One region of the Sphingopyxis sp. 22461 genome, then DNA from elsewhere that is predicted to be linked to it. Evidence: riboswitches for the same ligand, from Rfam matches in the RefSeq annotation. Region 1 holds a riboswitch; each other region holds the start of a gene.

Region 1 (7,731 bases):
CGCCGTTCCTAATCCAATATCCCGGGCATATCCGTGCGGGCACTCGCGTTGCGGCGCCGATTCAGAATATCGACTATGCGCCGACCTTCCTCGATTTTGCCGGGGTGAAGGGTCCGGGCACCATCCAGGGCCGGTCGATGCGCGCACTTTTCGCCGCCCGTCCACCCGCCGACTGGCGCAAGGACGTCTATTATCATTATTACGAATATCCGGGCTTCCATTCGGTTCGCGCGCATTATGGCGTGCGCGGCGAGCGCTACAAACTCGTGCGCTTTTACGGCGCCGACATCGATGCCTGGGAATTCTATGATCTGAAGACCGACCCCGGCGAAATGCACAACCGCTTCGACGACCCGGCGATGAAGGCGCCGATCGCTACAATGAAGCGGAAGCTGGTCGAACTTCGGCGCCAGTATCAGGACGATAGCGGACCCTCGATCTAGGCCGGCGACTTGTCGCGGGGGCCAAGCGGGGTTAGGCGCAGATACGTGAGTCCCGACACGCCACCCCCGCCCTCCGCGCTCGCGCCGTTCCGCTACCAGGCGTTTCGCGCGATCTGGATCGCGAACCTCGCGTCGAACATGGGGTCGATGATCCAGTCGGTCGCAGCGGCGTGGCTGATGACCGAACTCACCCAATCGCACCTGCTGATCGCGCTGGTACAGGCGGGCGCCACAATCCCGATCCTGCTGCTCGGTATCTTCGCGGGCGCGATCGCGGACAATTTCGACCGGCGGCGCGTGATGCTCGCGGCGCAAACGGGGATGCTCATCGTCTCGGCGGCGCTGACGCTGACGACCTATCTCGACGCGATCACGCCGCTAAGCCTGCTCTTCTTCACCCTCGCCGTCGGATGCGGGACCGCGCTCAACGGCCCGGCGTGGCAGGCGTCGGTGCGGCTGCAGGTCGGGCCGAGGGACCTGCCGCAGGCGATCGCGCTCAACACCATCGCGTACAACCTTGCGCGCAGCGTCGGCCCGGCGCTCGGCGGCCTGCTGATCTCGATTGTCGGCACGGCCGCCGCCTTTGGGCTCAATGCGATCAGCTATATCGTGCTGATCGTCGTGCTGCTGCGCTGGCATCCCGAAACCACGCCGCGGCGCCGCACTTCGATGCTGACCGCGATCGCCGCGGGCATAAGTTTCTGCGCGCATTCGGACCCGGTACGCCGCGTGCTGATCCGCGGCTTCGCGTTCGGCTTTGGCGCCGCGGGGTTTCAGGCGCTGCTGCCGTCGCTCGTCCGCGACCGGCTGCACGGGACCGAGGTCATCTATGGCCTATGCCTTGCCGCCTTCGGCGCGGGGTCGATCTTCGGTGCGCTGCTGGTGAGTTCGGCGCGGCACCGCTGGGGCAGCGACCGGGTGGTGACCGCCGCCTCGCTGATCTTTGCCGCCGCGATGCTGCCGGTCGCGCTCACGACAAGCCTTCCATGGGTCATCGTTGCCGCCTTCGTCGCGGGCGGGGCGTGGGTGTCGACGCTGACGACGCTCAACGTCGCGATGCAGCTCCGTTCGCCCGAGGAAATCCTCGGCCGCTGCCTGTCGATCTATCAGGCAGTAACCTTCGGCGCGATGGCGCTCGGCGCCTATGCGCTCGGGCTGATCGCCGATCTGGCGTCACTACCGGCCGCGATCCTGATTTCGGCCGGCTGGCTGATCCTCTCGGCGCTCGTGCTGCGCTTCGTCGCGCCGATGCCGCGGCGCGACGAAGGCAGGTTGTTGCCCTAGACGCGCGGCCTTCCATAACGCGCATAGAGCGTCGGCAGCGCGAACAGGGTAAGCAGCCTCGGCGCGATGGGGTGGGCGCGGCGATGATCGTCGAACGGCAATAGGCATTGCGAAAAAGCGCGGCTCCTTTATGGGCTGCGCGGGCGGGGCTTGCCCCGCGCATGATCGCGTCGGTGCCCGAGAGGGCTTAAAATGGGAACGCGGTAACGGGGTTCGTCCTGAACCCCCGAAACCGAGGCTGTCCCTGCAACTGTAAGCGGCGAGCGCGATGCACCGGTCCGAAACTTTCGGATCAGCCACTGGGGCCACCCTGGGAAGGCGTGCATCAAGCCCTGACCCGCGAGCCAGGAGACCTGCCGGCGTGGGTCGCTCAATGCCCTGGCCCAGGGAAAGGCCGCGGCACGGAGACATCCGTCGAGCGACGACCAAGCGGCTGGAGCCGCTTCGGTGCCGGAGGCGCAGGCATTACGCCGCTTGCGACGCCAGCACCGGTCGATCGCGCCCGCGCATCGGCAGGCTCCGCCTTCGTTGCCGGCGTGCGGGGGGTCTTCCCATGAAAACGCGTACCGACGCCGAACACACGGCGAAGATGAAGAAAATCCAGGCCGCGCAGGCGAAGAAGGTCGCGACGAAAACCGTCGAAAAGGGCCTGATCATCGTCCACACCGGCCCCGGTAAGGGCAAGACGTCGGCCGCACTTGGCATGGCGGTGCGCGCGATCGGCCACGGCATGAAGGTCGGCGTCATCCAGTTCGTGAAGGGCGCGATGGCGACGGGCGAGAAAGCGGTATTCGACCGCTTCCCGGACCTGATCGAGTTCAAGCCGATGGGCGAAGGCTTCACCTGGGACACGCAGGACCGCACGCGCGACATCGCGGTGGCGCGCGAAGCGTGGGACGAGGTCAAGCGGATGATCGCCGACCCAAGCTATGCGATGGTCATCGCCGACGAGCTCAATATCGTGCTGCGTTACGACTATCTGCCGGTCGATGAGGTTCTCGAAGCGCTCGCCGCCAAGCCGCATATGACGCATGTCATCATCACCGGCCGCAATGCGCCGCAGGAGCTGATCGACGCCGCCGACCTGGTGACCGAAATGGCGCAGGTGAAACATCCGTTCCGCGAACAGAATGTGAAGGCGCAGCGGGGGATCGAGTTCTGATGCGGCGGCGCGGCCTGTTGACGCTCGCGGCGCTGTCGGGCGGCGCGGGCCTGTTGTGGGCAGCCTCCCCCAACCCGCCCGCGAAAGCACCCGCGATTCCGCAGCGCATCGTGTCGATCAACCTCTGTGCCGACCAGCTTGTGCTTGCGCTCGCAGATCGAAAGCAGATCGCGGGGCTGACAAAAAATGCGACCGACCGCGAAATGTCGGGCGAGGCGGCGAAGGCGCGCGGGATACCGCTGCTCAGCAATTCGGCCGAACAGATTCTCGCGATCGAACCCGACCTGATCATCGGCATGCCGGCGAGCCGCAGCGCAGCGCTCCGCGCGCTGCCGAAGCACACCTATCCGCTGCTCGACCTCGCCACCGCGAACACCCTCGATGAAATCTACACCTCGATCCGCGAAACCGCGGCGGCGGTCGGCCATCCCGAGCGCGGCACGGCGCTGATCGCGCAGATGGAGCGTGAGCTGGCGGGCCTGCCGAAGCCGGGGAAGGGCCGCGTCGCCGCCTATTACCAGCGGCGCGGTTATATGACCGGGACGGGCACGCTGATCGACGAGCTGATGACGCGCGTCGGCCTCGTCAACCTCGCGGGCAAGCTCGGCAAGCCGCCGCTCTCGCAGCTCAGCCTCGAGGAGATGGTCGCGGCCGAGCCCGACTTCCTGATCGTCGAAAGCGCGACCGACAAGGTGACTGACCAGGGGAGTGAAATGCTGCATCATCCGGCGCTCAAGGACATTCCGCGCATCAGCGTCCCGCAGGCGTGGACGGTGTGCAGCAGCCCCGCCTACTCGCAAGCGGCGCGCAGCATGGCGGCGCAGATCGCGGGCATCGATGGGGGCCGTTCATGACCCGCTTCGCCCTCCCCCGCTGGTCGCTGATCGCCGCGTTGGCGGCGCTGGCATTGGTGTCGGCGGTCGCATCGCTGCTGTTCGGCGCGGTCGACCTGTCGGTCACGCGCCTGCTGGCGGCCGCGACCGGCGACGGCGACAAGGTCGCGAGCGTCATCCTGTTCGATCTCCGCCTACCGCGCACGTTGCTCGCGATTGCCGTTGGCGCGATGCTCGGGCTCGCGGGCGCGGCATTGCAAGGCTATCTGCGCAATCCGCTCGCCGAGCCGTCGGTGCTCGGCACGTCGAACGCGGCAGCGCTTGGTGGTGTCGCCGCGATCTATTTCGGGCTGGCCGACATCCATCCGATCGTGCTGCCATTGCTCGCCACGGGAGGCGCGCTCCTCTCGCTCGCTTTGCTCTTCATCCTTTCGGGCAAGGCCGAAAGCCCGCTGACGTTGATCCTCGCTGGCATCGCGGTGGGAACGCTGGCGGTGGCGGGGACCAGCTTGGCGTTGAACCTGTCGCCGAACCCGTTCGCTGCGATGGAGATCATGACGTGGCTGCTCGGCAGCCTCGAGAACCGGTCGTTCGACCATGTATGGATCGCGCTGCCGTGCATCGCGATCGGCACCGCGATGCTGCTGTGGAACGGGCGCGCGCTCGATGCGCTGACGCTCGGGGAAGATGCGGCGCAGGCGCTCGGGACGGACCTGCGGCGCACGCGGCTCCGGCTGCTGATCGGCACCGCGATCGGGGTCGGCGGCGCGGTGGCCGTAACGGGGGCGATCGGTTTTGTCGGGCTGATCGTACCGCATCTCATCCGCCCGCTCACCGACCGCAGCCCCTCGGCGATCTTGCTGCCCTCGGCAATCGGCGGCGCGGCGCTGCTGACGCTCGCCGACCTCGGCGTCAGGATCATCCCGACGACGAACGAGCTCAAGCTCGGCGTCGTCACCGCGTTCCTCGGCGTCCCGGTCTTCCTTGTCCATCTCATGCGGGAGCGACGGCTATGGTGAGCCTGGTCCTCGACCATGTCGGCGTCACGCTCGGCCGCCGCGCCGTCGTCCACGACGTCAGTGCCGAATTCGGGCCCGGCACGCTGACCGGGATCGTCGGCCCCAATGGCGCGGGCAAGTCGACGCTCGCGCGCGCGATGCTCGCGCTGGTGCCGGCGAGCGGGACGGTGCGCGTCGACGGCGTCGATGCCGCGGCGATGCCGCGCGCAGAGCTTGCGCGGCGGATCGCCTATGTGCCGCAGGGGCAGACGCTGCACTGGCCGCTGACGGTCGAGCGGCTTGTCGGGCTGGGGCGGCTGCCGCATCTCGCGCCGATGTCGCGGATCGCCGATGCCGACACCGCCGCGATCGAGCGCGCGATGGCGCGCGCCGACGTGCTCGACCTGCGCGACCGAATCGCGACCGAATTGTCGGGCGGCGAGCGCGCCCGCGTGCTGTTCGCGCGGGCGCTCGCGGTCGAAGCGCCGGCGCTGATCGCCGACGAACCGCTCGCGAGCCTCGACCCGGGACATCAGATCGACGTGATGGACATGCTGCGCGCCGAGGCGGCGGGCGGCGCGCTGGTGATCGCGGTGCTCCACGACCTGACGCTCGCGGCGCGCTATTGCGACCGGCTGCTGCTGATCGACGAAGGCCGGATCGTTGCCGACGGGACGCCTGGCGAGGTGCTGACCGCTGAGCGGCTGCGCGCGGTCTATGGCATCGATGCAGAGGTCGAGACGGGCGGCGAGTGGCCAACGATCACCTTGTTCGGCCGCGCCCGATGAGTGCCGAAACGCTGTTCGCCGAGCAGGGATATGCGGCGGTGCCGCTGTTCGATCCCGAATTCGTCGGCGCGGCGCAAACGGATATCGCCGAACATATCGACCGCGTCTCACGCGCGCTGTACCTGCCCTTCGAACAAAGCTGCCCCGACGCCCCGCCGAGCGAACGGATCGACCGCGTGTACGCGCACGAGCGCAGCGTCGCGAATTTGCTGCGCGTCGCAGTGTGTACCGACACGCATCGCGGGCAGAGGCTTCAGGCACTCGCGAACGATCCGCGGCTGATCGAAACCGCCGGGCGGCTCGGCGGCCGCGCGCTGTCGGGCAAGATCGTGCGCGTGCGCGCGAGCATCGCCTGTTTTCCCGAGCATCGCCACGCCTGGCACAGCGACGTTGCGCGCGACGACGGCACCGGATGCGGCAAAGTCATGGTGACCGCATGGATCCCCCTCAGCGATGCCGGACCCGAGCGTGGTGGGCTCGAAATTGCGGCGGGGCGCCAGCCCGCACCGTTGGCGAGCGAGGGCGACGATGGCTTTGAAATCCCCGAATGGCGGCTTGCGGGCCTGCCGCGTGTTCAGCCCGCATGCCCGGCGGGGACGGTGCTGTTCCTCGATCGCTTCACCCCGCATCGTACCTTGCCTGCGCGCGCGACGCGCTTTGCGCTCGTCGTGTGGATGAAGGCCGCCTGACCCGGTCCGCCGCGGCCCGTCCTACCGCGCAGCTTCGACCCGAACCGTCCGGCTGGTGCGCTTGCCATCGGCGGAGCGGCTGCGCAGCTCTACGGCACCGCTGACCGCCACCGGCCCGGCATAGCGCGTCCACGCGCCGCCCTCGACACGATATTCGATCGCGGTGCCGGGGAACATGCTGTTCGCCTCGAGCTTGCCGTTCGCGATCCGCGCGCCCGGCGGCGCGACGCGATAGGCGACACCCATTTTTTCGAGCATCGGGAACTGTGCCGCGGTGCGCCCGGCGAAATTCTGCCAGCCCGCCTTGAGCTCCGCAGCGTCGACGCGCTTGTCGCCCCATTCATAGCTCGCCCCCGCCTGATAGATCGGGGTCCACGGTGTCGGCGCCCACGCGCGTTCGGCGAGCGCGAGCAGGCGCGGGAAGAGCATATAATCGACCTGCGCGTCGGTACGGATCGTCTCGCTCCAGAGCTGCCCTTGCAGTCCCGCGACGCGACGGCCCGGTTGCAGAACGGGCTTGTCCTCTATCGCCTTGCCCTCGGCCTGGATGTTGCGGATCGTCGCGGCGTTAGCGGGCAGGTTGCCCGGCATGAAGCCGAACACCTGATACGGATCGACGCCGCGCGAGGCCCAGTTATAACCGCTCTCGTCGGGGTGCGGCGCATAGGGCATGTCGAAATAACCAAGGTCGGGGATCGACAGCACGGCGTCCCAACCACGGTTCATCTGGTCGTGCGCCTCGCGGATCGCGCCGGCGTGCAGCACGCCCCAGATGTTCGTTTGCACCTTCTTTGGCATCGCGGTGGCTTCGGTATGCCCCATGCCGTCGCTCCAGCCGGCGGCTTCCAGCCCCTTGGCGGCGAGGCTTTTGCTCACGCGCTCGATGAAGCGCGGAGTGAGCTTGCCCGCATCGCCGCCATTTTCGGCGATCATCGCCTTGCACGCGGGCGATTTGATCCACGCGCCCGCGGTCTCGTCGGCGCCGAGGTGGAAGGTCTTGAGCGGCACGCCTGCTTGGCGGTGCATGGCGGCGAGCGCATCGACCACGGTGTCGACGAAGCGATAGGCCGCGGGCAAGCAGACATTGAGCGTGTTGTCGCTGTAATGCTGGATGCTGCGATATTCGGTGGTGTCGGCGGGGTCGATCAGCCGGTACGTCTCGGCCTCGGCCTTCTTGCCCGCGGCGGTCAGACGCGCATGGCGCACCTCCATCGCCTTGATCGCGGCGCGACTGTGGCCGGGCATGTCGATCGACGGGATCACCTCGATCTGCCGCGCCGCCGCCGCCTGCACGATCGCGACATAGTCGGCGACGCTCAGATAGCCGTTGACGCCCCCCGCGCCGTCGGGACCCGCGCCGAGCTGCGGCAGAAGGCACGTCTGTTCGGCGGGATCGTGGCAGCGTTTCGACCCGACCGCGGCCAGTTCGGGGAGCGCCGGGATTTCGATGCGCCAGCCCTCGTCGTCGGCGAGATGGAGGTGCAGCTTGTTGAGCTTGTACGCCGCCATCGCTTCGACCAGCTTCAAAATCTGG
Region 2 (7,731 bases), on a different contig from region 1:
ATATGCATCTTGCTGAGACGAACAAATAACTGTGAAATCATCGACATACCTATGCCAATGCAGGCCAGCGTCGGATAAAGAATTATCTATCGGAACCATCATCACTTCAGCAAGTACACGAGAGCACTGGCCCCCGACAGGAAGGCCGAATGACCTCCCTGACGATATCTTATTTAGCAGCCTATCAATTTGAACTGATATATTTTTGTTCGGGAATATCCGATCTAGGGAGTTTTCCAGCCTGTGGTGATAAATCCTATCATAGAAGCTAGATATGTCTGTTTGAACGACCACCGCTCCCTCAAGCTCCATAGCATTATCGGCTAGCGTAGCCTCTTTATAGGCACGCCATGATCTATCTCGATCAAACAGTTGGGCTGGATCTTTACCAAGACGGTACGAATGAACTCTATTTGATCTAAGCGGCTCGTTCGCCTCAGCTATCCCAAAAGCCAAACCATTCAGATAAAGATTCCAGAACGGGTGGAGCTTTGTCGTAATCCGAAATCCGTGCGAGCCGGTAGCAACGAGTAACCTCTCCGCTCCCACGTTAAATGAGTTAACTATAGACACAGCTTGAGCGCGCTGAACTTTCTCCAAACGCTCAAACAAACCAAAGCAAATTTCCGATAGCTGTTCGGATTTTTCTTTCACGAATTGAGCATCTATATCGTAGGGCAACGTATCATTTTCGCCATTCTGCCCTATTTCTAAGGCAGCTTTCAGAAAATGATCCTTGGTCACATTGGCGGCCATTCTGCTCTTCCTCTCACAAGCATAACGGCGCGCTTTCGTCTCAGCACCGGTACTATTAGGCGCAGATACATCTCAACCTTGGCGCCGTCAAAGAGCGAAAAGAAGCCTTTCCTACATTTCACCCATATGGTTCATTTCATCGGTTTTATCTAACCGAAAGGACGAATCGATAGACGACGCCGCGCATAACCCCGCCACCATCCCTGCCCCCGGCAGCTATCACTGGACGCCGCGGCTCCAGCGCGACTTTCTCGAAGCCTTCGCCACCAACGGGTCGGTGAAGATTTCGGCGGCGAAGGTCGGCATGTCGCCGTCCGCCGTCTATCAGCTGAAGCAGCGGCCCGAGGGCGCGGCGTTCAGGCTCGGCTGCGCCGCGGCGCTGCTGATTGCGCGCGGGCGGCTTGTCGACGAGCTGCTCGACCGCGCGATCTGGGGTTATGACGAAACCGCCGAGATCCAGCGCGAGGAGGGCCGCACCTTCACCAAGCGCCGCCGCATCGATTCGCGCCTCGGCCTCGCGATGCTCGCGCGGCTCGACAAGATGGTCGAAACGCGCGCACCCCAAAAATGAGGATGGCTGGGCGAGGAGATGCTCGCGCAGATCATCGCCGGCGACTGGCCGGGCTTCCTCGCGCTCTTCGACGCCGCCGAAGCTGTGGCGCCGGGCGCCGCCGGGGCGGAAAACACCGACGCCGAGGGGCAGAAGGACGGAATGGCGGCCGCCCTCGCGCTCTGGCTCGCCGCGCGCGACAACCGCGCCAATCCCCTCGCCAGCCTGTGGCGCGGAACCGCAATCGCGAATGAAGTTGCGCAGATTTCCGCCATTTTCGACGCCGGACCCGAAAGCGCTGACGAGGAGGGGCCGACCCCCGAGGAAGAGGCCGCGGCAATGACCGTCTGGCACGACGAGGAAACCGGCGAGCTGCGCACCAACTTCCCGCCGCCGGGCGGTTTTATCGGCATCGAGGAAGGCGCGTTCGGCGACGAGGATTATGAACGCACGCTCGACGCGGACGAGGAAGAAGCGTGGGAGGCCGCCCATGCCGAACTCGTCGAACCGCTGCGCCGCGCCGGCGAAGCCGCCCGCCGCGCCCTCTTCGGCCTCCCCGCGCCCGCGAACGATCCGGCGCCCGCGAGCGAAAAGCTGCGGAAATCGGCGAGCGGTTGAACCCTATCCTCTTCGCGCGAATGACGAGGTTTGGCGTATGCGATCGACCCCGGCAACGCGAAGGCGCCGTGCGCGAAGAGCGGGGAGATGGTCCGCGAGCGTTTCTGACGCCCCGCGCCTCAGTCGACGACCCAATAGCCGGCCGCGCCGCCCGGCTCATACCCGCGGCGGCAGATCAGTTCGCCCTCGCTCGTGAGTTCGGCCCACGCGCCAATCGGCTCGCGCTCCATCATCACGAGCGCCGCCGCGACATCTTCGGCCTCGAACGCGACGCGCTTTTCCATTCCGAACCAGGCATCCTGGTATCGCAGGACAAAAGTCGTCAGCGCGGGCCTGTCGGCTTGTATTTCTGGACGCGGCAGACAGTCGCATTCGCCGTCGTTGGAGCCGCTGGGGTTTTGCTGGGGGAGCTTCATTGGGGGAGAGCCTTCGGTGGGGGAAACGAAGGGGGCAGTCCCGACGGCTGGCCCAGCCGTGACCGCCGCCGGGGGCGAAATATTGGGTCGGCGATGCGTCTCCTGCGTCACACGGACATACGGACGGCACCACGAAGGGCGGCGCACGACCTCGAAAATATACGGCATATCATTGTCATACTGCCCAGTATCATCAGCAGTCCGTTCGACGGGTCGCCATTTCGAATCGACAAACGACTTGACGATGGCATGGCGCGCCGGGCCGGGGCGCCGCCCGATCCGTGCCCCGGAAATGTCATATAAAGAATTCTTTATATGTGTGTTGACAGAGCCTGCCGTTTCGTTATGTTCCAACCTGTCGAGGTTCTCCGCGCCCGTTGCACGGCGTGGAGCTAAGACGGGAAGCCGGTGCAAAACCGGCGCTGCCCCCGCAACTGTAAGCGGTGAGCGATGGTCGCTATGTGTCACTGGTTCGCAAGGAACCGGGAAGGCCAGACCGCCGCGTCGATCCGTGAGCCAGGAGACCTGCCTCGTCAGATACGTCCTCCGGCGGGGTGTCCGGTCAGGCCGCATGCATGGCTGCGCCCGACCCTTGCTTTGCGGGCGCAGACGCGTGCCTGCTCGTCTGCCCGGCGCCTTGCCCCTTGCAAGGTGCTTGAAGAAATGACTGTCAGCGTCGCCACCCTCGGCTTCCCCCGCATCGGCCTTCGCCGCGAGCTCAAATTCGCGCTCGAAAGCTATTGGGCGGGCAAATCCACGCTCGCCGAACTGCAGACCGCCGCATCGGGCCTCCGCGCCCTCAATTGGACGCGGCAAAAGGCACTCGGCGCCGACATTTTGCCCTCGAACGACTTCTCGCTCTACGATCACGTCCTCGACACCAGCGCGCTGATCGGCGCGATCCCGCCGCGCTACGACTGGAGCGGCGACACCGTCGACCCCGACCTCTATTTCGCCATGGCCCGCGGCGCGCAAGGTGATGCAACGGGGCCGTCCGCCTGCGGCCACAGCCACGACACCACCGCGCAGGAAATGACCAAATGGTTCGACACCAACTATCATTTCATGGTCCCCGAACTGACCGCGGGTCAGACGTTCAAGATCGCTTCGACCAAGATCTTCGACGAATTTGAGGAGGCCAAGGCGCTGGGTTATCAAACGCGCCCCGTCCTCCTCGGCCCCGTCAGCTATCTGATGCTCGCCAAGGGCAAGGCGGTCGAACCGCTCGCGCTGCTGCCGCAGCTTCTCGACGCCTACGCCGAAATCCTCGCCCGCCTCGCCAAGGCCGGCGCCGAGTGGGTCCAGATCGACGAACCCTGCCTCGTCCTCGACCTTTCGGCCGAGCAGCGCACCGCCTTCGAACGCGCCTACGCCCGCCTCGCTACCCGCGGGCCGAAGCTGATGCTCACCACCTACTTTGGTGGTCTGGGCGACAATCTGGGTCTCGTCGCCGACCTTCCCGTCCACGGCCTCCACCTCGACCTCGTCCGCGCGCCGGGCCAGCTCGAACCCGCCCTGACGAAGCTCCAGCCGCACGTTCTGCTCTCGCTCGGCGTCGTCGACGGCCGCAACATCTGGCGCGCCAACCTCCCCGACCTCTATTGGCGGCTCAAGGAACTCGCCGGCAAACGCGACCTCATCCTCGCCCCGTCCTGCTCGCTCCTCCACGTCCCCGTCGACCTCGTGCTCGAAACGTCGCTCGACCCCGAAATCGCGCAGTGGCTCGCCTTCGCGGCGCAAAAGATCGAAGAGCTTGCCGCGCTCGCCAAGGCGCTGAACGAAGGCGAGGACGCGAGCTTCGCCGCCTTCTCGGCCTCGCGCATCGCCGCGGTCGCACGCCAGACCTCGCCAAAAATCCACAACCCCGCGGTCGCCGCCCGCCTCGCCGCGCTCGACGAGTCCGCCACCAACCGCGCCTCGCCCTTCGCCGACCGACGCGACGCGCAGCAAAAGCGCCTCGCCCTCCCCGCTTTCCCGACCACGACGATCGGCAGCTTCCCGCAGACTCCCGAGGTCCGCAAGGCGCGCGCCGCGCATATCAAGGGCGAGATCGACGATGCCGCCTACGACCGCTATCTGCGCGTCGAAACGCGCGCCGCGGTCAAATGGCAGGAGGAAATCGGCCTCGACGTCCTCGTCCACGGCGAGTTCGAACGTAACGACATGGTGCAATATTTCGGCGAGCAGCTCGCCGGCTTCGCCTTCACCCGCGCCGGCTGGGTGCAAAGCTATGGCTCGCGCTGCGTCCGCCCGCCGATCCTCTACGGCGACGTCGCGCGCCCCGCGGCGATGACGGTCGACTGGTGGCGCTATGCGCAGGACCAGACCGACCGGCCGATGAAGGGCATGCTCACCGGCCCCGTCACCATCCTCAACTGGTCTTTCGTCCGCGACGACCAGCCGCGCGAGACGAGCTGCCGCCAGATCGCGCTCGCGATCCGCGACGAGGTGCAGGACCTCGAGGCTGCCGGCGCCGCGATCATCCAGATCGACGAAGCCGCGCTGCGCGAAGGCCTCCCCCTCCGCCGCAGCGAATGGCAGCATTACCTCGACTGGGCGGTCGAAAGCTTCCGGATCACCGCAAGCGGCGTCCGCGACGACACGCAGATCCACACGCATATGTGCTATTCGGAGTTCAACGACATCATCCGCGCGATCGGCGCGATGGACGCCGACGTCATCTCGATCGAGACCGCGCGGTCGCAGATGGAGCTGCTCGATGCCTTCGCCACCTACGCCTATCCGAACGAAGTCGGCCCCGGCGTCTACGACATCCACAGCCCGCGCATCCCCGTCGAGCGCGAGATGACCGACCTCCTGACCCTCGCCGGCAAACATGTCCCCGCCGCGCAGATCTGGGTGAACCCCGATTGCGGGCTCAAGACGCGCAAATGGGACGAGGTTCGCCCCGCGCTGATCGCGATGGTCGCCGCCGCGCAGGCGATGCGCATCCGGGGCGCCTATAATGCAAACTGAGCCTGCCATGCCGACCGGCCAGCCCGCCGTCCGCGTTACCGCGATGCCCGCCAACGCCAATGTCTATGGCGACATTTTCGGCGGCTGGCTGATGGCGCAGATGGACCTTGCGGCGTCGTCGGTGGCCTCGCGCCACGCACGCGGCCGCGCGGTGACGATCTCGGTGGAAGGCATGTCCTTCCACCGCCCCGTCTTCGTCGGCGACGAGGTCTCGGTGTTCGGGCGATTGGTGAAAGTCGGCCGCACCTCGATGCATGTCGAGGTCGAAGCCTGGGCGCGCGATCGTCACGCCGACGACGATAACAAGGTCACGCAGGCGATCTTTATCTTCGTCGCCGTCGGTCCCGACCGCCGCCCGCGCGCCGTCCGCCCGCTCGCCGGGGAGATCGCCTAGACCAAAGCGCGCCGCCGGGGAACCATTCCCCGGCGGCGCCTTACAATGTCCCCACAGCGCCCCCATATAGAGACTATCGCGGCACGCGTTTTTCGTAGGCCGCCGCGACTGAGAGACATGCGCGCTCCCGCTTACAAGGAGGAGCCGCGCGCCATGAATCCCGAAACGAGCCTCGCCAACCCGGCCGTCACCGAGGAGACTGCTACCCCCGCCAGGACGCGGTCGAACAGCTTCTTCCGCCCAAAGCGCGCGCCGCTGCCCCGCGACGACGCGCGGCGCCAGGGCGACATCAGCCAACTCGCCTTTCTGACGATGGGCGGACGCGATCCCGCGATCGCCTTTCTCAATAGCGAGAACGCCGAGCTCGGCGGACGCCCGCTCGCGCTCGCAACCGCCAGCGACACCGGCTACGAACAGGTTGCCACCGCGATCCGTGCCTGGGCGCGCGATCCGGGCTTCGAATGAGCCGCGCGATGAATCTCGCGCTCCCCGAGGCCGAGGTGAAGCAAATCTGCCTGTCGCAAGGCGTTAGCATCAGCGCGATCGAGCCGCTGCAATCGGGCGGCACCCGCCTCATCTGCACCACGCCCGCCGGCGCCGAGGAAATGCGCCTGCGTCTGCGTGGTCACATCATCGACGGCGCGGTCACTCGCCATCGCTTCTACCGCCCGCCCGGCGCGCAGGGGGGATATTAGCCGCTCCCGCGCAACCTTCGTCTCAGCCCCCCGTTTCTCCTTCACTCCGGGGGAGGCAATGAACGGAGACTGCAATGAACCGCGAAGATACTGACGCCACCCACATCCTGACCAAGGACCACCGCGAGGTCGAGGCATTGTTCGCAAGCTTCGAAAAGGCCGACGGCAGCAAGGAAAAGGGCCGCATCGCCGACCAGATTTGCACCGAGCTCAAGATCCATGCGCAGATCGAGGAAGAGGTTTTCTACCCCGCGCTCAAGGGGAAGATCGACGACGACCTCCTGAAGGAAGCCTATGTCGAGCATGACGGCGCCAAGATACTGATCAACGAGATCGTCGCCTCCAGTCCCGACGACGAATTTTTCGATTCCAAGGTCACCGTGCTCAAGGAAGAGATCGAGCATCATGTGAAAGAGGAAGAGAAAGAGCACGACAATATGTTCCAGCAAGCGCGCGCAGCCGACGTCGACCTCGACGCCCTCGGCGAACAGATGCTCGCGCGGAAAGAAGAGCTGAAGGCGCAGGCCAAATCGACCGGCCTGCCGCCCGCACAAACGACGACGATGTAACTATCTCGTCGGGGCGATGGCGCGATTGTCTCACGCGTCATCGCCCGACTTGTGCGCTGTCATCCACCGGTGGATGAAAGCGACAGTAAGCGCGCTAAGCCTTGTCCCGCTTCGCCGGGCGCCGTCGCCGCAACAGGATCAATCCGCCGACGCACAGCCCGAACAGGCTAAACATTCCCGGTTCGGGAACCGGGGTCGCGCCGCCGCCCGTCGAGCTGTCGCCGCCGCTTGAACTGCTGCCCGACGGCGATGTCGCATAACCGCCCTTGAACGTCCCGATATGCATCTCGCCATTCTGCTTGAGGTTGCCGAACACCGCCGACCCCTGAATGTAATTGCGCGTCTCGGCATCGGCGAGCGGCGCGAGCGCCGACCCGCCCCATGCGGTGGTCAGCTTCAGATCCTCGGCCTCGGGGAAATTCCAGATCACCCGTTCGCCGAGGTTGTTCGTGCCGCCAAGGAAATTGTCGTTGAGGTTGATCGTCCGGCCGCTGACGTTGACGATTGCGGTGTCCGCGCCGTTCAGGTTGAACTGGATCTCGCCGATCTTGTCGAGGTCGGCCGCGGTGATGTTGAACACCGCCAGGCCCTGCGCATTCGGCTGCGCGGTAAAGGTGCCGCGGTTGCCCTGCACCGTCAGCTGGCTGTTCGATTTGAGCGTGCCCATTTCGAACGACAGGCTGCCCATGCTGCTCTTCAATTCGGCCTTGTTCTGTTGCAACCCCAGCCCGAACGCCGGGTTGCTCGCGTCGAGGTT
Region 3 (7,731 bases), on a different contig from region 1:
ACAACAAGACCAAGCGCACCTTCCTGCCCAACCTGCAGAATGTGACGTTGCTGTCGGACGCGCTCGGCAAGGGTGTGAAGCTGCGCGTGTCGACCCACGGCCTGCGCACGGTCGAGCATAATGGCGGTCTCGACAACTGGCTGCTGAAGGCCGGCGAAGACCAGCTGTCGACTTCGGCGCGCAAGGTGAAGAAGGAAGTCGCAAAGAAGCTGGCCGAAAAGGCCGCTTAAGCGCTTTCGAATCGCTAAAAGCAATCAGGCCGCCGGATCACCGCGCGGCCTTTTTGCTGTCCGGCCTCTTTTTCGACGGCAGGCCCACCAGTTCAAATTGCAGCAGCAGACTGCGTTGCCAGACATTGAAATTATTGTCGGCAACGAGCCACAGCCAGGTCCGCCCCTGCTCGACCGAAATCGCCGCGCCTTCATAATTTTCGGCGAGCGCCGCCGGGACGCGGCCGATCGTCCGTGATCGCACGACAGCGTCCTTCTTTATGTCCGCGGGGTCGACGACAGCGACGATCGTCGTGAAAACGGGGTCGAAGCCGAGCCGCCGGTGCACGATCAGGATGCGCCCGTCGGGCAGCGCCGCGGCAGCGCTGACCAGCCCGCGCCCCGCCGAATCATAAAAGAAGCGAATCGGCGCGGGACCGGGCGCGGCCGGATCGCCGGTGTAGATCAACGCCTCGCGCCCGCGCGGATCGTCGTTGGCGTCTTCCAGAAAGACCACCGTCCGGCCGTCCGGCAGCCGCGTCATCGCCTCAGGCCCGCGATTCCTGGGCCAGCGCGCCGGTTCGGGCAGCTTGCGTCGCGACTCGATTGCCGAAAGACCGGCATCGAGTCGCCAGATTTCGTTGATCCCCTCGAGCGCGATCCAGCTCTTGCCGCTTTCGGGGGCGACAAACATCGCCTCGGCATCGACCATGGATTTGCGTTGCGGCCTGCCGTCGGGCGTCGGCAGCGCGCGAATCCGGACATCCGAAACCGAACCGCGCGCATCGAGCGTCAGGCGCACTCCATAACCATTGTCGCCGATCAGCTGAAACCGGTCCGGCCCCATCCGCGCGAGCGCCGAAAAGCCGCCGAACCGGCTGTGCGGGCTGACGAGATGCCAGCCGCGGACGAACCGCATCGCACCCGAAGCCTCGGGCGCGAAAACCAGCGGACGCGCGGCGGCGCCTTCGGTCATGTCGCCCTTGGGAAAGCGCATGACGGTGCCGGGCACCGGACCGACGGCAAGAAAGATCAGGGCAGCGAAGAGCAAGCGGCGCATCGCCGCGGGTTAGGGCGGCGATACGCGAAAGGGAAGCGGTTCGCCGCAGAAAGCTGAACATCAGCCAACAACCATGTTCAGGCTTCGCTCAATGCGAATCAGGCAAAACCTGTTTCATCGACAAAGCCCAGTCGGGCCAATGACGACGAAGGAGAACGACAATGAAAAAGATGGTGACCCTCTCGATCGCCGCCCTGATGTCCGCCGCGACGCTGGGCATGGCGGCTCCCGCCGCGGCGCAGAACGGTTATTATGACCGCGACGGCTATTCGAGCTATTACAGCGGCTACGACCGCGACGATCGTCGCTACGACCGCTATGACCGCCGCGACTATCGCCGCGACCGCCGCGATTACCGCAACGATCGCCGCTATTACCGTGGTGACCGCCGCAACTATCGCCAGTGCGACAAGGGCACCGGCGGCACCGTGATCGGTGCGATTGCAGGCGGCCTTGCCGGTCATGAAATCGCCGGCCGCGGCGACCGCACGGTCGGCACGATCATCGGCGGCGCTGTCGGCGCCCTCGCCGGCCGCGCGATCGACAAGGGGAATGACGGCTGCCGTTAAGGGCTGTCCCGACCCCCAATAATTTCCTTCCCTCCTCCACCCCGCCCGGCCCCGCGCCGGGCGGGGTTTTCTTTGCGCCCAGCAGGCCGGGGAGGAGGCCTTGCCATAATGGCCGGGAAAGCCTAGGTTTGCTGCCAAGTGCACGCCTGCGGTCTTGCGGGCGCGTGAGCAGAACAGGTTACGATAGCCATGCGGCAAATGGCAGCGCCATCAGGGCGACCGCCGCGGCCAGGCCCGGCGGTAAAAGGACGAAACAAGGCGGGTGGCGAATCGCGTCCGATGCCGATCACGCGGCCGCGCAGCTATGCCGCGATCGACCTTGGCACCAACAATTGCCGGCTTTTGATCGCCCGCCCGCAAAATGGCGAGCTCGTCGTCATCGACGCTTTTTCGCGCATCGTCCGCCTCGGCGAAGGCTTGCACGGCAGCGGCCGCATCAGCGACGCGGCGATGGACCGCACCGTCGCGGCGCTGTCGATCTGCGCCGACAAGCTGCGCCGCCGCCACGTCTCGCTGTCGCGCGCGGTCGCGACGGAAGCGTGCCGCCGCGCGAGCAACGGCGAGGAACTGGCCGAGCGTGTCCGCCGCGAAACGGGCATCGTCCTCGACATCATCTCGGCCGCCGAAGAGGCGCGGCTCGCGGTGCTCGGCTGCCACAATCTGATGGAGCCCGGCGAAGGCCCGGCGCTGATCTTTGACATCGGCGGCGGTTCGACCGAGCTGATGCACGTCGATGTGTCGGACCATGACGTCAAGATCCACGACTGGATCAGCGTGCCGTGGGGCGTTGTCTCGCTGACCGAACATGCGCCGCTTCCCGACGACAGCCTCGCCGGCCGCCAGGCCGCCTATGCGCATATGCGCGAAGTGACGCGCGAAGCTTTTGCCGCCTTTGCCGGGCGCGCCGAACGCTTTGCCGGTCAGAAGCTGCGCCTGCTCGGCACCAGCGGCACCGTGACGACGCTCGCCAGCGTCTTCCTCGACCTGCCGCGATACGACCGGCGCGCGGTCGACGGGCTGGTGGTCCCATCCGATGCGATGCGCGACATCAGCCGCCGCCTTGCCGACGCGAGCATCGCCGATCGTGCCGAAATCGCATGCATCGGCCGCGAGCGCGCCGACCTGGTCGTCGCGGGCTGCGCGATCCTCGAGAGCATCATCGACCTGTGGCCCGCCGTGCGTGTCGGTGTCGCCGACCGCGGCATCCGCGAGGGCATCCTGCGCACGCTGGCGATGCAGGGCCGCGACATCCCCGTCACCCGCCGCGAGTATCGCAAATGAGCGGTGCCGGCGGAAAGGGTGGCAGCGGCCGCGGCGGTCTCCATGTGCGCGTCAAAACCGCGCGCAAGCGCAGCGTCTCGTCGACGCGCTGGCTGCAACGCCAGCTCAACGATCCCTATGTGCGCCGCGCGCAGGCCGAGGGCTATCGCTCGCGCGCCGCGTACAAGCTGATCGAGCTCGACGAGAAATTCGGCTTCATCAAGAAATCGCGCGCGGTCGTCGACCTCGGCATCACGCCCGGCGGCTGGTCGCAGGTCGTACGCAAGGCGAACCCGCGCGCGCGTGTCGCCGGGATCGACCTGCTCCACTGCGAGCCGATCGAGGGCGTCGAAATCCTCGAAATGGATTTCATGGACGATGCGGCGCCCGACGCGCTGATCGAAGCGCTCGGCAGCGCCCCCGACCTCGTCATTTCGGACATGGCGGCGAACACTGTCGGCCATCAACAGACTGACCATCTGCGCACGATCGGCCTTGCCGAAACCGCCGCCGATTTCGCGGTGCAGAATCTGCTGCCCGGCGGCGCGTTTGTGGCCAAGGTGTTCGCGGGCGGGGCGGATCACACACTGCTGACTCTACTAAAACGTCACTTCACAACGGTAAAGCACGCCAAACCGCCGGCGAGCCGCAAGGGGTCGCCCGAGCTCTATGTCATCGCCCAAGGCTTCAAGGGCCGGAGCAAGGACGCGGAATAAACAGTGTAATGGCTCGAACCGGGGGAGAATTTTGATGGCCAAGTCGGGGCAGTCGGTCGCGGCTATGACGCTTGCCGCGCTGATGCTGGCATCGTGCGGCGGCGGGGGTGGTTCGAGCACCCCCGGAAGCGGCGGCGCCGTCACGGTCACCCCAACGCCAACCCCCACCCCGACCGCCACTTGCGCGCTGGCGTCGCGCCAGGCTTTTGCGAAAGCGGTGATCGACGAATGGTATCTGTTCCCGAACGACATCGCGAACGTCAGCGCGGCGAGCCATAGCAATGTCGAATCCTATATCGACGCGCTCGTCGCCCCGGCGCGCGCGCTGAACAAGGATCGTTTCTTTACCTACATCACCTCGATCGCCGAGGAGAACGCCTTCTACGCCAGTGGGTCGAGCGCGGGCTTCGGCGTCCGCATGAGCTATGATGCGGCGGGTCAGCGCATCCTCATTGCCGAAGCCTATGAGAGCGCGCCGGCTTTTGCTGCCGGGATCGACCGCGGCACCGCGATCGTCGCCATCGGCACGAACAGCGGAAATTTGCGTAGCGTGGCGAGCATCGTCGCCGCCGAAGGGACCGCGGGCCTCACCAATGCACTCGGCCCGAGCGACCCCGGGGTCAGCCGCGTGCTGCGCATCACCGACGCGGCCGGAACGCGCGACGTCACCGTTGCCAAAGCCGATTATTCGCTCGACCCGGTTTCGGACCGCTATGGCGCAAAGATCATCACCGAGGGCGGCCGCAACTACGGCTATCTTAACCTCCGCACCTTCATCTCGTCGGCGGACGCCCAGTTGAAGGCGGCCTTCGCCGATTTCGGCGCGCGCGGCGTGACCGACATCATCATCGATTTCCGCTACAATGGCGGCGGCCTCGTTTCGACCGCCAATCTGATGGGCGATTTGATGGGCGCGGGCCGCGCCGGGCAGCTGTTTTCGCAGACCCGTTTTCGTCCGAACAAATCCGCAGAGAATGACGAGCACCGCTTTGCGCCGGTAAGCCAGTCGATCGCGCCGACGCGCATCGCCTTTATCGGCACCGCGTCGACCGCGTCGGCGAGCGAACTCGTGATCAATTCGATGCTGCCCTATCTCGGCGCCAATATGACGCTGGTCGGCGGCAACACCTATGGCAAGCCGGTCGGCCAGATCGCGCTCGACAAGGCCGAATGCGACGACCGCATGCGCGTCGTCGCCTTTGCGACGGCCAATTCGGCCGGCGCGGGCGACTATTATGACGGCCTCGCTCCGAAAATCACGAACAGCTGCGCTGCGAGCGACGATCTGACCGTCCCGCTCGGCGACCCGCGCGAGGCGTCGATCCGCGCCGCGATCGGCTTCCTGTCGGGCACCGCTTGTACCACGCGGATCGCCGACGCCAGCGCGGGGGCGGCGGCGCGGAGCCGCAGCGCGCGCGTGCTCGCCGAGCCCGAAATGCTGACCCCCGAGCGGCCGAGCGCGGCGCAGCGCGAACTGCCCGGGCTGTTCTGATCGCCCCCTGCTGCATCGCAGCAATTGACCGCGGCCCGAAAAAGGGGCTAACGGCCGCGGCAAGCGACAGGTTCCCCGGCGACGGGGACTAAGAGGGAACGGGAAAACCCCGGCTGCCCCTGCAACTGTACGCGGCGAGCCATCGGCCACTTGCCATTGGGATTCCGGTCCCGAGAAGGCGGCCGACCGGCGCTGACCCGCAAGCCAGGAGACCTGCCCGTCGCCGTCGTCTTTCGCGCGGACAGGGTGTGCCGGGCGGACGGGGGTGAACCCGCATGACGACAAGCTTGGCCGCGCATGGGCGCGGGCGATGTCGTGTGTCCCCGGGACAACCGCATCGACCGTGTTCGTGAGCGGCATTGTCGAGGGGTTATCCTGTGTTTAAAGTGTTTTTCCGAAGTTCGATCTGCCTCGCCGCCGTTGCGGCATCCTCCGCTGCGTTCGCCGACGAAGCGTCGACCGCGCACGCTGTCGCCGCCGACGGCGACAGCATCATCGTCACCGCGACGCGCGCGCCGCTGACGCTCGACGAAGTGCCGTCGTCGATCGCCGTGCTCGACAAGGAAGCGATCGACCGCGCGCAGGATATCGGCGTCACCGAACTGCTGCTCCGCACGCCCGGCATCAGCATTGCGCGCAACGGCGGCTACGGCACCTCGACCTCGCTGCGCATCCGCGGCGCCGAATCGGAGCACACCGTCGTCGTGATCGATGGGGTGAAGCTCAACGATCCGTCGTCGACCGGCGGCGGCTTCAACTTCGCCAACCTGCTCATCGGCGATATCGACCGGATCGAGGTGCTGCGCGGCCCGCAATCCATCCTGTGGGGCAGCCAGGCGATCGGCGGGGTTGTCAACGTCGTCACCGCCTCGCCCGAAAAATCGCTCGAAGGCAGCTTCGACCTCGAGGCCGGGTCGCGCGAGACCGTCAGCGCGCGCGCGGCGATCGGCGGCCGTACCGGCCCGCTCGCCTGGCGCCTCGGCGGCCAGCGCTTCACCACCGACGGCATTTCGTCGCACGCCAAGGCGTTCGGCGGGGTCGAGCGCGACGGCTATCGCAACACTAATCTTTCGGGCCGCGCCGAACTGGCGCTCGCCGACAATGTCAGCGCCGAGGTCCGCGGCTATTATTCGAGCGGCCGCGTCGAATTCGACGGCTTCAATACCGACAGCAACGACTATGGGCTCAACAAGGAATTCGTCGGCTATGCGGGGCTCAATTTCGACCTCGCGGGCGGACGGTTCCGCAACCGCGTCGCTTTTGCCTATACCGACACCAACCGCGATAATTTCAACCCCGACCGCGCACGCCCGCAGAGCTTCGAGGCCGACGGCCAGAACAAGCGCTGGGAATATCAGGGCAGCTTCGATTTTACCGATCGCATCACCGCGATCTTCGGGGCCGAGAATGAACGCTCGGACTTCCGCAGCCGTTCGCCCTCGGCATCGCTGGCGACCCCGCTTCCGGCGTTCGTGCGCGGCAAGGCCGAACTCACGAGCGCCTATGGTCAATTGAGCATCGAGCCGATCGACGGCCTGACGCTCAACGGCGGCGTCCGCTATGACGATCACGACCGCTACGGCGGGCAAACCTTGTTCGCGGCGGGCGGCGTCTGGCGTCTCGCCACCGGCACCGTGCTGCGCGCCAGCTATGGCGAAGGCTTCAAGGCGCCGTCGCTTTATCAGCTGTTCAGTGAATATGGGAATGTCGGGCTCGATCCCGAAGAAGCGCATGGCTGGGAAGCCGGCATCGAGCAGCATCTGTTCGACCGCAAGCTCGTCGTCGGCGCGAGCTGGTTCGACCGCACGACGACGAACCAGATCATCTTCAACAGCTGCAGCTTTCCGACCTCGACCGATCCGCTCTGCACGGTGCCCGGCAGCAGCCCGGCGACCCCGCGCTTCGGCTATTATCTGAATGTCGCGCGCAGCGAAGCACATGGCGTCGAGGCGGCCGCGGCGCTCACGCTCGGCGGGCTGACGCTCGATGGCAATACCAGCTGGATCGTCGCCGAGGACCGCTCGGAAGGCACCGCCAATTTCGGCAAATGGCTGCCGCGCCGCCCCCGCAACACCGCCAACGCCTCGGCGAGCTATGCCTTCGGCTTCGGGCTCGAACTCGGTGCGGCGGTGCGCTGGTCGGGCAAGAGCTATGACAATGCGAGCAATGCGACGCGGCTCGACGATTATACGCTCGTCGACCTGCGCGCCGAATATGCGCTGTCCGATGCGGTGAAGCTGTTCGCGCGCGCCGAGAATATCTTCGACGAGCAATATATGACGGCGTTCCGCTATGGCTCGCTCGGCCGCAGCATCTACGCCGGCATCCGGGGTCGCTTCTGATGGCCGCGCTGTCGGACCGGAGCGCCTCGGCGCTCTGGGTCTCGCTGCTGACGGCAGCGAGCACCGCGACGACACTCGCGCTC

What was found. Region 1 has a riboswitch for cobalamin ahead of cobO (cob(I)yrinic acid a,c-diamide adenosyltransferase). Riboswitches for the same ligand answer to the same signal wherever they lie in the genome.
Region 2: linked by a shared signal. The riboswitch ahead of metE (5-methyltetrahydropteroyltriglutamate--homocysteine S-methyltransferase) and the one ahead of cobO (cob(I)yrinic acid a,c-diamide adenosyltransferase) in region 1 are both predicted to bind cobalamin.
Region 3: linked by a shared signal. The riboswitch ahead of ACTJI5_RS05635 (TonB-dependent receptor plug domain-containing protein) and the one ahead of cobO (cob(I)yrinic acid a,c-diamide adenosyltransferase) in region 1 are both predicted to bind cobalamin.

The regions. Positions count from the first base shown of each region.
Region 1 is NZ_JBQENY010000013.1:92,503-100,233, forward strand. Features, by position in the region: gene ACTJI5_RS19995 (sulfatase family protein) at 1-443, shown strand, start outside; gene ACTJI5_RS20000 (MFS transporter) at 489-1,727, shown strand; cobalamin riboswitch at 1,883-2,102, shown strand; gene cobO (cob(I)yrinic acid a,c-diamide adenosyltransferase) at 2,281-2,889, shown strand; gene ACTJI5_RS20010 (ABC transporter substrate-binding protein) at 2,889-3,743, shown strand; gene ACTJI5_RS20015 (FecCD family ABC transporter permease) at 3,740-4,741, shown strand; gene ACTJI5_RS20020 (ABC transporter ATP-binding protein) at 4,735-5,508, shown strand; gene ACTJI5_RS20025 (phytanoyl-CoA dioxygenase family protein) at 5,505-6,197, shown strand; gene ACTJI5_RS20030 (family 20 glycosylhydrolase) at 6,219-7,731, opposite strand, start outside.
Region 2 is NZ_JBQENY010000002.1:463,855-471,585, forward strand. Features, by position in the region: gene ACTJI5_RS04855 (RNA-directed DNA polymerase) at 1-756, opposite strand, end outside; gene ACTJI5_RS04860 (hypothetical protein) at 1,034-1,327, shown strand; gene ACTJI5_RS04865 (hypothetical protein) at 1,346-1,924, shown strand; gene ACTJI5_RS04870 (hypothetical protein) at 2,044-2,340, opposite strand; cobalamin riboswitch at 2,685-2,887, shown strand; gene metE (5-methyltetrahydropteroyltriglutamate--homocysteine S-methyltransferase) at 3,004-5,316, shown strand; gene ACTJI5_RS04880 (acyl-CoA thioesterase) at 5,306-5,710, shown strand; gene ACTJI5_RS04885 (hypothetical protein) at 5,864-6,175, shown strand; gene ACTJI5_RS04890 (hypothetical protein) at 6,184-6,405, shown strand; gene ACTJI5_RS04895 (hemerythrin domain-containing protein) at 6,480-6,974, shown strand; gene ACTJI5_RS04900 (choice-of-anchor A family protein) at 7,069-7,731, opposite strand, start outside.
Region 3 is NZ_JBQENY010000003.1:127,858-135,588, forward strand. Features, by position in the region: gene rpmB (50S ribosomal protein L28) at 1-230, shown strand, start outside; gene ACTJI5_RS05610 (esterase-like activity of phytase family protein) at 268-1,269, opposite strand; gene ACTJI5_RS05615 (glycine zipper 2TM domain-containing protein) at 1,431-1,838, shown strand; gene ACTJI5_RS05620 (Ppx/GppA phosphatase family protein) at 2,028-3,119, shown strand; gene ACTJI5_RS05625 (RlmE family RNA methyltransferase) at 3,116-3,814, shown strand; gene ACTJI5_RS05630 (S41 family peptidase) at 3,849-5,306, shown strand; cobalamin riboswitch at 5,358-5,541, shown strand; gene ACTJI5_RS05635 (TonB-dependent receptor plug domain-containing protein) at 5,684-7,648, shown strand; gene ACTJI5_RS05640 (hypothetical protein) at 7,648-7,731, shown strand, end outside.